3 regions of the Erwinia sp. E602 genome follow, and region 2 is predicted to be linked to each of the others. Evidence: predicted binding sites of a transcription regulator. Region 2 holds the regulator's gene; each other region holds the start of a gene.
What was found. Region 2 encodes PhoB, which activates phosphate uptake and scavenging genes when phosphate is short. Its sites were predicted from a motif close to CTGTCATAAAACTGNCNNAT; they were not measured.

Region 1 (3,282 bases), on a different replicon from region 2:
CATCGCCACTGTTGCGGCAATAGTGCTGGCGGTCACGACCGGCCTGGGAGTCGGTGGAATTACCGTGATTGTCGGTGCCGTGTTGGTGTTCTTCTCTATGAATGGCATCATCGCTGCGACATCCACGGCTTGCGCACTTGACGCCGTTCCTGAAGTTGCAGGCTCAGCGTCAGCGCTAATGGGCGCGTTACAATATGGTAGTGGCATCATCTCCTCACTTCTTCTCGCCCTGTTCAGTGATGGCACACCATGGACGATGGCCTGGATAATTGCGGTGTTTACGGCAGCCAGCGCCTTGATGGCATTGACTGTTCGGGTAAAAAACAACTATCCCCTGCCCGAATGATTTTATGAATTCCATTCATAGCGGCTATTAATCAGGCGTAATTATCTTTCATCCCGACTCCGTTAATCTGAACGATAAATTCTGGATAAGTCGATACCCATCGGGGTATCGACAGATGCGGATTAAATATTCTTATCAAAGAAGACGTCTAATTTTTGCAAAGCCTTGTCAACGTACTCAGGCACCCAATACGTCTCGATATGGGTAGCACCATCAATCAGGAAGAGTTCTTTGTCCTTCGTACCGGTGGCTTTCGCGAACGCATCTTCAGTCATATAGAGCGTATCGGCTTTTGTACCGGCAATCATCAGCAGCGGTTTATTGATGAGATTGATATGGTCCGTTACGTCAAAACTCATCAAATCCAGCAGACTGCTGGTGGTGTATTTGAACGTAGAGTTCGGATGGGCGTGGGTTTTCCAGTAGTACTCGTAGCCCTGCCGATACAAGGCAAAAGGTAATTTAGCAATCTGTTCATCAGTCATGTTGGCATCGCCGGAGTAAAGCACTTCTCCTCCGGCGGCTTCCTGAGCACGTGCGTCAGAAGCCTGCTGAAGACGCTGCTGGACAGTATCCAGCTGTGAATTCTGCATACCATTGCGGCGTACAAGGCCTGAATTAAACATACTGATGGTTGCAATCGATTTGAACCGTTTGTCCGTCCCGGCGGCAACAAGTGAATACCCGCCACCTCCGCAAATACCCAGCAGGCCGAGGCGGGCGGTATCTACACCAGGATACTGGCTGATATAGTCAGCCATGCCGTGAACATCCTCAATACGGTTAGCCGGTTTATCCACGCTGCGAGGCATACCACCGCTAGCCCCCTGATAAGCTGCATCGGCGGTAATCGTGATGTACCCATGTTCGGCAAGTCGCTGCGCATACAACCCGGCGACCTGTTCTTTTACGCCACCATTAGGATGTGCGACCACCACGGCAGGGTATTTTTTAGCTGGATCGTAGTTAGCAGGGGTATAGACATTCGCGGCGATCTGGATGCCATGCAGATCGTATTTCACCGGATGAATGTTGACCTTGCCGTTGACGTTCCTGGTGATGGCATCGTCATAGGCCAGTGTGAATGGATTTTTTTTATAATCAGCCGCATTGACTGAGGTCACTCCGGCCATTGCCGTGAGTAGCATTGCACTGATAAGCGTGAATTTCATGGTCTCTCCCGATGAGTGTCAGACTGGTTATGCAGGCTCGCGGAATCAAATTTGCAGGCTCAGATTAGGGAGAGAGGGCTGTCAGCATCGTGACAGGGAAATAACATTTTTGTCAGGAAAGGGGCCGGGACGGTTAGTGTTTCTGACAACGCTGTCAGGTAACTGTCAGCTTTATGTTGGCAATCAGGAGGCAGAATGGTCTCGTTTAACAGGATCCATGTTCAATTTTCTGAGAATGAGCGATCAATGAAAAGCCAGAATGACCCAACAATGCCAGAGCGACGCAAGCTGCTAGCCGCCGGGGCGGGTATTGCCGCCGCCTCGCTGATCCCCCACGTAAGGAAGTCCCGTTATGCGCCTGTTATTAGTTGAAGATGAAGAAAAAACGTCAACCTATCTCAACCGAGCGTTGAGTGAATCCGGGTTTACGGTAGACGTCTCAGCAGATGGCGCTGAAGGTCTTCATTACGCGCTGGAGTTCGACTACGACGCGATAATCCTTGATGTGATGTTGCCGGGGATGGATGGCTACCGGGTACTTGAGGGTGTGCGAGCAGCCAAACAGACGCCGGTGCTGATGCTCTCGGCACGGGGTTCGGTCGATGAGCGCGTTAAAGGTCTTCGTCTTGGCGCAGATGATTATCTGCCCAAGCCCTTTTCGCTTATTGAACTGGTGGCACGTATTCAGGCACTGGTGCGTCGCCGCGCTACGGATGGCGCAGATATCACCCAGCTGCAAATTCACGATCTGCATCTCGATTTACTGGCTCGCCGGGTATTTCGCACCGGAACGCGACTGGAGCTGACCGCGAAAGAGTTTTCCCTGCTGAGCCTTCTGGCCCGACATCAGGGGGAGATCCTGTCAAAGATGATGATTGCTGAGCAGATATGGGACATGAATTTTGACAGCGATGCCAACGTGGTTGAAGTCGCCATTAAACGACTTCGAGCCAAAGTGGATGCCCCGTTCGATATCAAACTGCTACATACCGTTCGTGGCATGGGCTATGTCCTCGAAGTACGGTCCGAATAAATGAAGGGGATAAGCATGCCTGAGCGTTCCATCTCCGTTCACCTGGCGCTGATGTTTGCCTTATCCGCGCTGCTGATTGTATCCGTTATCGGTATCCTGCTCAGAAGCTCCTTGCATGACTCTTTGCAAAAGCAGATGCATAACGAACTGTTGTTCCGGGAATCATTAATGAGTCCGTGGATCACCGCACGAACCTCGGCTGACGGCTGGTCTTTGCTGGCCAATAAATTCACTGTGTTAACCAATTCTGAAGGTGAGCGCGTTCGCTACTGGATAGTGAGCGATAACCCGCGCTTCAGCATGGGGGGAACACCACCGGTTGGTGTTCAGTGGTCTTCTTTACAGGAGGGTTTTAATAAAGTGCCCGGCGCATCGGAAGGCACATGCTCACTGTTCCTGTTAGTGAAAACCATCCCCGCGAACGGAGAAAGGCCTGAGCTTCGCTATGTGGTTGCCATCGACTCCACGCCGTACATGGGCACACTCGATGCGTTCACTCGTACACTGTTGATTATTGTCGCACTGGGCATCGTGATTGTCGCCTTACTGGGATACATCGTCTCAAGGATCGGTCTTCGTCCCGTTGGGGCTCTCAGTAAACAGGCCCGGCAACTCGCACCGGGTGACCATGGCCAGCGCCTGAATACTCGCGCTTTGCCCGAAGAACTGCAGCAACTGGCGTCATCCTTTAACGGCGTGTTAGCGCGTCAGGAAATCGCCTGGCGACAGCT
Region 2 (3,282 bases):
ATCCCCGGCCCGTTATCCTTCACCGCAAACACCGGCCCCTGCGCGGTACGCAGCCAGCTGACGTCAATCTGCGTGCCGGATGGCGTATGGTTGACGGCGTTATAGACCAGGTTGGAGATCGCACTCCGCAGCTGATCGTCGTTGCCGAATACCTTCAGGTGCGGGTCGGTATGGAAGTGAATCTCATGGCGGCCGTTGCTCAGCGTTTCCGCCTCGCGCTGCAGGATGCGCAGCATCAGCGGCACGTCGACCTTCTCCTGCAGATCCAGCGTCGGCGCCGCTTCGATGCGCGACAACGTCAGCAGCTGGCTGACCAGGCTGTCCATGCGTTTCGCCTGCTCCTGCATGGTGTGCAGGGCCTTATCACGCAGGCTGCCCTCCAGCACCGAATCGTTCATCATCTCCAGGTAGCCCTGCAGTACCGTCAGCGGCGTGCGCAGTTCGTGGCTGACGTTGGCGAAGAAGTTACGCCGCGCGCCTTCCAGCTGGTGCTTCTGGGTCACGTCGCGGGCCACCATCAGCCACTGCCCTTCGGTGTAAGGCATCACGCGGAACTCAAGGTGGCGCTGGTTATTGAGGATCAGGGTGAGAGGACGGGAGAAATCGCGCTGGCGCAGGTAGCGGGTAAATTCAGGATAACGCAGCAGGTTGAGGATATTCTGCCCGTTGTCCTCCGGCCAGCGCAGGTTCAGCAGCTGCTGGGCGAGACCGTTACACCAGAAAATGGTGCCCTCTTCGGTGGTCAGCACCACCGCATCCGGCAGCGATTCCGCCCCGCTGCGAAAGCGTTTAATCAGATGCCCCAGCTCGCGACGGCGACGACGGTTACGCGCCTGCATCTGATACAGGCCGTAAAACAGCGGTTCCCAGCTGCCGCGCCCGCTCGGCGGCGTCATGCTGCGATCCACCCACAGCCAGTGGGAAAGCCGGAGTAAATTGTTGAAATGAAAACCCAGCACGCAGAGCACTGAGACCAACAGCAGCCAGGGCAGCCAGCCCGTCAGCAGCCCGATAAAAACGGCGGGCAGGCTGGCGAGCAGCAGCTCAAGCAATAATCTCTTCCAGGAGAGGCGTTCCAACACGGTTCAGACTCCAGCATGAACACTCAATAGCGGGCAGAGAAACGATAACCTGTTCCGCGAACCGTTTGCACCATGCGATCGTGCCCGGTCAGTTCCAGCGCCTTGCGCAGCCGGCGAATATGCACGTCAACGGTGCGATCTTCAACGTAAACGTTAGTTCCCCACACGTGGTTTAGCAACTGCTCACGGCTGTAGACGCGCTCGGGGTGGGTCATAAAGAAGTGCAGCAGTTTGTACTCGGTCGGCCCCATCTCCAGCGGCTGGGTGTCGGACATCACCCGGTGCGAGGAGGGATCGAGGCTAAGCCCCTGAATTTCAATCACCTCCTCCACCGCCATCGGGGAGATGCGGCGCATCACGGCTTTAATGCGTGCCACCAGCTCCTTCGGCGAGAACGGCTTGGTAATGTAATCATCCGCGCCCACTTCCAGCCCGCGCACGCGGTCTTCCTCTTCACCGCGCGCGGTCAGCATCATCACCGGAATATCGCGGGTCATCGCTTCACGCTTAAGATGTTTGATAAACTGAATTCCGGAACCGCCGGGTAACATCCAGTCCAGCAGAATCAAATCGGGCCAGGGTTCGATCAACAGGCTGACCGCGCTGTCATAATCCTCAGCTTCGATTGGCTGGTAGTCATTTTGCTCAAGAACGAAACACAACATCTCGCGGATTGGGGCTTCATCTTCTACTACCAGAATGCGCTTAGCCATTATTGCTCCTGCTCGGGTGACAAAAAGTCACGGGTTTATGCGGCGCCATTATGCGTCAGTTTTATGACACTTTTATGAAAAAAGCACCCGATAAATGACAGTTCACTGCGGCCCCACAGCCCACGGGTTATCAATGGTTTGCCAGCGGTACAATGTTTATAATCAGTCTCACGCTTTTCCGCCATGCAGGGAGTTTCATGCGCATCATTCATACCGCCGACTGGCATCTCGGGCAGTTTTTTTATACCAAAAGCCGGGCAGCCGAACATCAGGCCTTTCTTGACTGGCTGCTGGAGCAGGCCGAGGAGCAGCAGGCGGATGCCATTATCGTCGCAGGCGATATTTTCGACACGGGTTCACCGCCCAGCTATGCCCGCGAGCTGTACAACCGCTTTATCGTCAGGCTGCAACCCACCGGCTGCCAGCTGATCGTGCTGGGCGGCAACCATGACTCCGTCGCCATGCTCAACGAATCCCGCGAGCTGCTGGCCTGCCTGAATACCCGGGTGATAGCCGCCGCCGGTGACGACATCGCCGGGCAGGTGCTGCTGCTCAACCAGCGCGACGGGCAGGCCGGCGCGCTGCTGTGCGCCATTCCGTTCCTGCGGCCGCGCGATATCCTGCACAGCCAGAGCGGGCAGTCGGGGCGCGAGAAGCAGCTCAGCCTGCTGGAGGCGATCGCCGGACACTATCAGCAGTGCTGGCAGGAGGCGCTGGCCCGGCGTGAGGCCCTCGGCGTGACGCTGCCGATTATTGCCACCGGTCACCTGACCACCCTCGGCGTCACCAAAAGTGACGCGGTGCGCGATATCTACATCGGCACGCTCGACGCGTTTCCGGCCGACGCGTTTCCGCCCGCCGACTATATCGCCCTCGGCCATATTCACCGCGCCCAACGCATCGCCAACAGCGAGCATATCCGCTACAGCGGATCGCCCATCCCGCTAAGCTTCGATGAGCTCGGTAAGGAAAAGAGCGTCTTTCTTGTTGATTTCTCTCAGGGAAAACTCAGCAGCGTCACCCCGCTGGCCATCCCCGCGTTTCAGCCGATGCAGATGATCAAAGGGTCGCTGGCGGAGATTGAACAGCAGCTGGCCGCCGTGCAGCCGCACCCGAGCGGCAGGCCGGTCTGGCTGGATATTGAGATCGTCACCGACACCTGGCTGAGCGACCTGCAGCGCCATATTCAGCAGCTGACCGAAGCGCTGCCGGTCGAGGTGATTCTGCTGCGCCGCAGCCGCGAACAGCGGGAGAAAAACCTTGCCCGCCAGCAGAACGAAACCCTGAGCGAGCTGAGCGTGGAAGAGGTGTTCGCCCGCCGCCTGGCGCTGGAAGAGGAAGCCCCGGAGCGGCTGGCACGCGCCGGCGTGCTGTTTGCGCAGACCCTGGAAGCGGTGCGCCACGAGGAACAGCCATGAAAATACTCACCCTGCGGTTTAAAAATCTCAACTCCCTCAAGGGCGAGTGGAAGATCGACTTCAGCGCAG
Region 3 (3,282 bases), on a different replicon from region 2:
GATCAGCACCTTCTCCGCCCGGAAGCGGGTCATCAGGAAGTTCGCGACGAACTTACCGATAAAGAAGCCGATAAAGCTGTAGATCATGTAGTTAGAGGCATGACGTTCGTTCTCTGCCCCCAGCGTCAGCGCCAGGCGAATGGTGAACGACCAGACCGCTACCTGCATCCCCACATAGAGGAACTGGGCCACGATGCCGCGTTTAAAGTGGCGGTTTTTCGCCAGGTAGCGGAAGGTTTCACCCAGCCCCGGGCGTTTGTTGTCAACGCTCTGCGGTTTGCAGTGCGGGTAGCGGGTCAGCAGGAACAGCACCATCACCACCACCAGTACCATCACCAGGTACTTATACGGCTCCAGCGTGTGCTCCAGCATGCTCAGGCGGAACTGGTGCAGCTGTTCCGGGTTCATGCCTGCCATCTGGCTCTCCAGGCTGTCGCCCTCCTGAAACACCAGATACTTGCCCAGCACGATGCCCATCAGCGCGCCGACCGGGTAGAAGGTCTGGCTGATGTTAAGGCGCAGCGTGGCGTGATCGCGGTGACCAATCATCGAGCTGTAGGTATTGGCCGCCGTTTCCAGAAAACTCAGGCCGATGGCGATAGCAAAAATCGCCGCCAGGAACATGGTGTAGGTCGCCATATGCGAGGCCGGGTAGAACATCACGCAGCCGGCGATATACAGCGCCAGCCCGATCAGGATGGCGATTTTATAGCTGCTGCTGCGGATCACCAGCGAGGCCGGGATGGCGATCAGGAAGTAGCCGCCGTAGAAGGCGCTCTGCACCAGCGCGCTGGCAAAGTCGCTGAGTTCGAACACGCTTTTAAACTGGGTAATAAGAATATCATTCAGGCTGGCCGCGCAGCCCCACAGCGGAAACAGGCACGACAGCAGGATAAACTGCAACAGCGGCGTCTTATTCAGGTAACCGTCGGGCTGCTGGACAATGTTCGTGTGCATGGTAAACCTCAGGCGTTAAGGAAGCGATGAAAGGTCGTGGCATCAGGATACGAAGACTGGGTTCCGCGCCCGGTGACGCTGAGGGCGGCGTAAGCGGAGGCTGACCGCATCGCCTGCGCCACGTCGCCGTGCTGCATCAGCCCGTGAGCAAAGCAGCCGATAAAGGCATCGCCCGCGCCGCTGGTGTCGACGGCCTGCACCGGCACCGGCGCTTCGCGGTGCACCCTGTCGCCGTGCATCCACACCGAACCGCGGCCGCCGAGGGTGATAATCAGGTTTTTCAGCCCGCGCGCCAGCAGCGTCTGTCCGGCGTGCAGCACCTGTTCTTCCGTTTCAACCGGCAGGCCGGTGAGGATCTCCAGCTCGGTCTCATTCGGCATAAAGAAGTCGCACTGGCAGGCGTAATCGATATCCAGCCCGGCGACGGCCGGTGCCGGGTTGAGGATAATTTGAATGCCGTGCCGGCGGGCGAAATCGATGGCGTAATAGACGGTGGCCAGCGGGATCTCCAGCTGCAGGACGATTAACCGGCAACGTTTGAGTTGCTCAGCCGCCGCGTCAATATCCGCCGGGGCCAGCCGGGCGTTAGCACCTTTGATAATCAGAATGCGGTTCTGTGAGCGATCGTCGACGAATATCGGCGCCACGCCGCTGGAGGTGCCGGCGGCAACGGTCACGTGCGCCGTGTTGATGCCGTAGCGCTGCAGGTTGGCAACCGTGTTGGCGGCAAACAGATCCTCCCCCACCTTACTGACCATCATCACCTCCGCGCCCAGCTTCGCGGCGGCCACCGCCTGGTTAGCGCCCTTGCCGCCGCAGCCCAGCGCAAAATCGGGCGCTTCCAGCGTTTCCCCGGCTTTTGGCAGGGTATTAGTGTAGGTGATCAGATCGACCATATTGGAACCGATAACAGCGACAGACATCATTTCTCTCCGTGCGAAATTTTTCCCATTAAATGTTATTAAAATCACAACAACAACGATGAGATGTGAGATTTGTGACAGAGATCGCCACTGATAAACCAGTGAATTAGAGAAATAGTCTGAGTGCAGAGAAAGTGAAATGTGAGAATTTTAACAACATCTCATTCTGTAGGGATCATACGAAAACTGCCGGGAGACCGAGGATAGTCGGCAGGGTTGACTTACACCGGTATCTGTCATGACGTGCTCAATAACGAAGGTATCAAGCCATAATGGACGTTTTACGGATATTTATTTCCACATAACTCCAATAGACTCCACATAGACACTAAAAAAAAGGAGCCTTTGATGAGACATAAACGGACCACTTCACCCCATGACGCCATCTTTCGGCAGTTCCTTTCACGGCCTGAAATCGCCCGGGATTTTATTCAACACTATTTACCGCCGGCGTTGCTGGAAAACTGCGATCTCAGCACGCTCCGTCGGGAGCCAGACTCGTTTATTGCGGACGAACTCAGCCTGTACTTTTGCGACATTCTCTATAGCCTGCGCACCAGCAACGGCGAAGGCTACATTTATGTGCTGATCGAGCATCAGAGCTCACCCGACCGCCTGATGGCGTTCAGAATGATGCGTTATGCCATCGCCGCAATGAAGAAACATCTGGATACTGGTCACCGAACGCTGCCTCTGGTGGTGCCGGTGCTCTATTACAACGGTCGCGAGTCGCCCTACCCCGGCCCGCTCGAATGGGCTGAGGAGTTTGATGACCCCGCGCTGGCGTCAGAGCTTTACAACGGCATTTTTCCACTGGTTGACGTCACCGTGATTCCGGATGAAGAAATGCTACAACATGGCCCGCTTTCCGCACTGATGTTGATCCAAAAGCATATTCGGAAACAAAACTTGTCAGAAAAACTGGATACTCTGATTGACGCGCTACGTGATGAAAGTACTGACGAAGCGCTGTTCTTATCGCTAACCCACTACATTCTGCAGGCGGGAAGCGCCGATGATGCGGCAGCCTTTGTACGCCGACTGGCAGAACACTTACCCAGACACAAGGAGCAACTGATGACTATTGCAGAACAACTGGAAGCAATCGGCCACGAAAAGGGTTTCAAAGCAGGTCGTGAAGAAGGTCGTGAAGAGGGGCGTGAAGAAGGGCGTGAAAAAGGTCGCGAAGAAGGTCATTTCGAAGCGTTAAAGGAAGTTGCCATTTCTTTACTTCGCAGCGGTTTATCGGTAGAAAAAGTGATGAGCGTAACCGGGTTCAGAAAAGAGTATGTGTTGTCACTGAACGTGTAGACCGGGTTGACTGAGGGCCAGAATGATGCAATCTAAAATCACCTTAATTACCGGGGATCGCGCGGTATTGGCCGCGCCACCGCGCTACAGC

Region 1: GKQ23_RS00350 (heavy metal response regulator transcription factor) is a predicted target of PhoB. The motif match lies at 1,670-1,689, and genes of this name have one in related genera.
Region 3: rbsK (ribokinase) is a predicted target of PhoB. The motif match lies at 1,942-1,961, and genes of this name have one in related genera.

Annotation. Positions count from the first base shown of each region.
Region 1 covers NZ_CP046581.1:85,177-88,458, forward strand. Annotated here, with positions in the region: gene GKQ23_RS00340 (multidrug effflux MFS transporter) at 1-346, shown strand, start outside; gene GKQ23_RS00345 (alpha/beta hydrolase) at 469-1,518, opposite strand; gene GKQ23_RS00350 (heavy metal response regulator transcription factor) at 1,871-2,551, shown strand; gene GKQ23_RS00355 (heavy metal sensor histidine kinase) at 2,567-3,282, shown strand, end outside.
Region 2 covers NZ_CP046582.1:3,762,513-3,765,794, forward strand. Annotated here, with positions in the region: gene phoR (phosphate regulon sensor histidine kinase PhoR) at 1-1,082, opposite strand, end outside; gene phoB (phosphate response regulator transcription factor PhoB) at 1,106-1,795, opposite strand; gene sbcD (exonuclease subunit SbcD) at 1,993-3,213, shown strand; gene GKQ23_RS18855 (AAA family ATPase) at 3,210-3,282, shown strand, end outside.
Region 3 covers NZ_CP046581.1:133,305-136,586, forward strand. Annotated here, with positions in the region: gene fucP (L-fucose:H+ symporter permease) at 1-957, opposite strand, end outside; gene rbsK (ribokinase) at 966-1,880, opposite strand; gene GKQ23_RS00600 (Rpn family recombination-promoting nuclease/putative transposase) at 2,229-3,191, shown strand; partial or broken gene GKQ23_RS00605 (SDR family oxidoreductase) at 3,217-3,282, shown strand, end outside.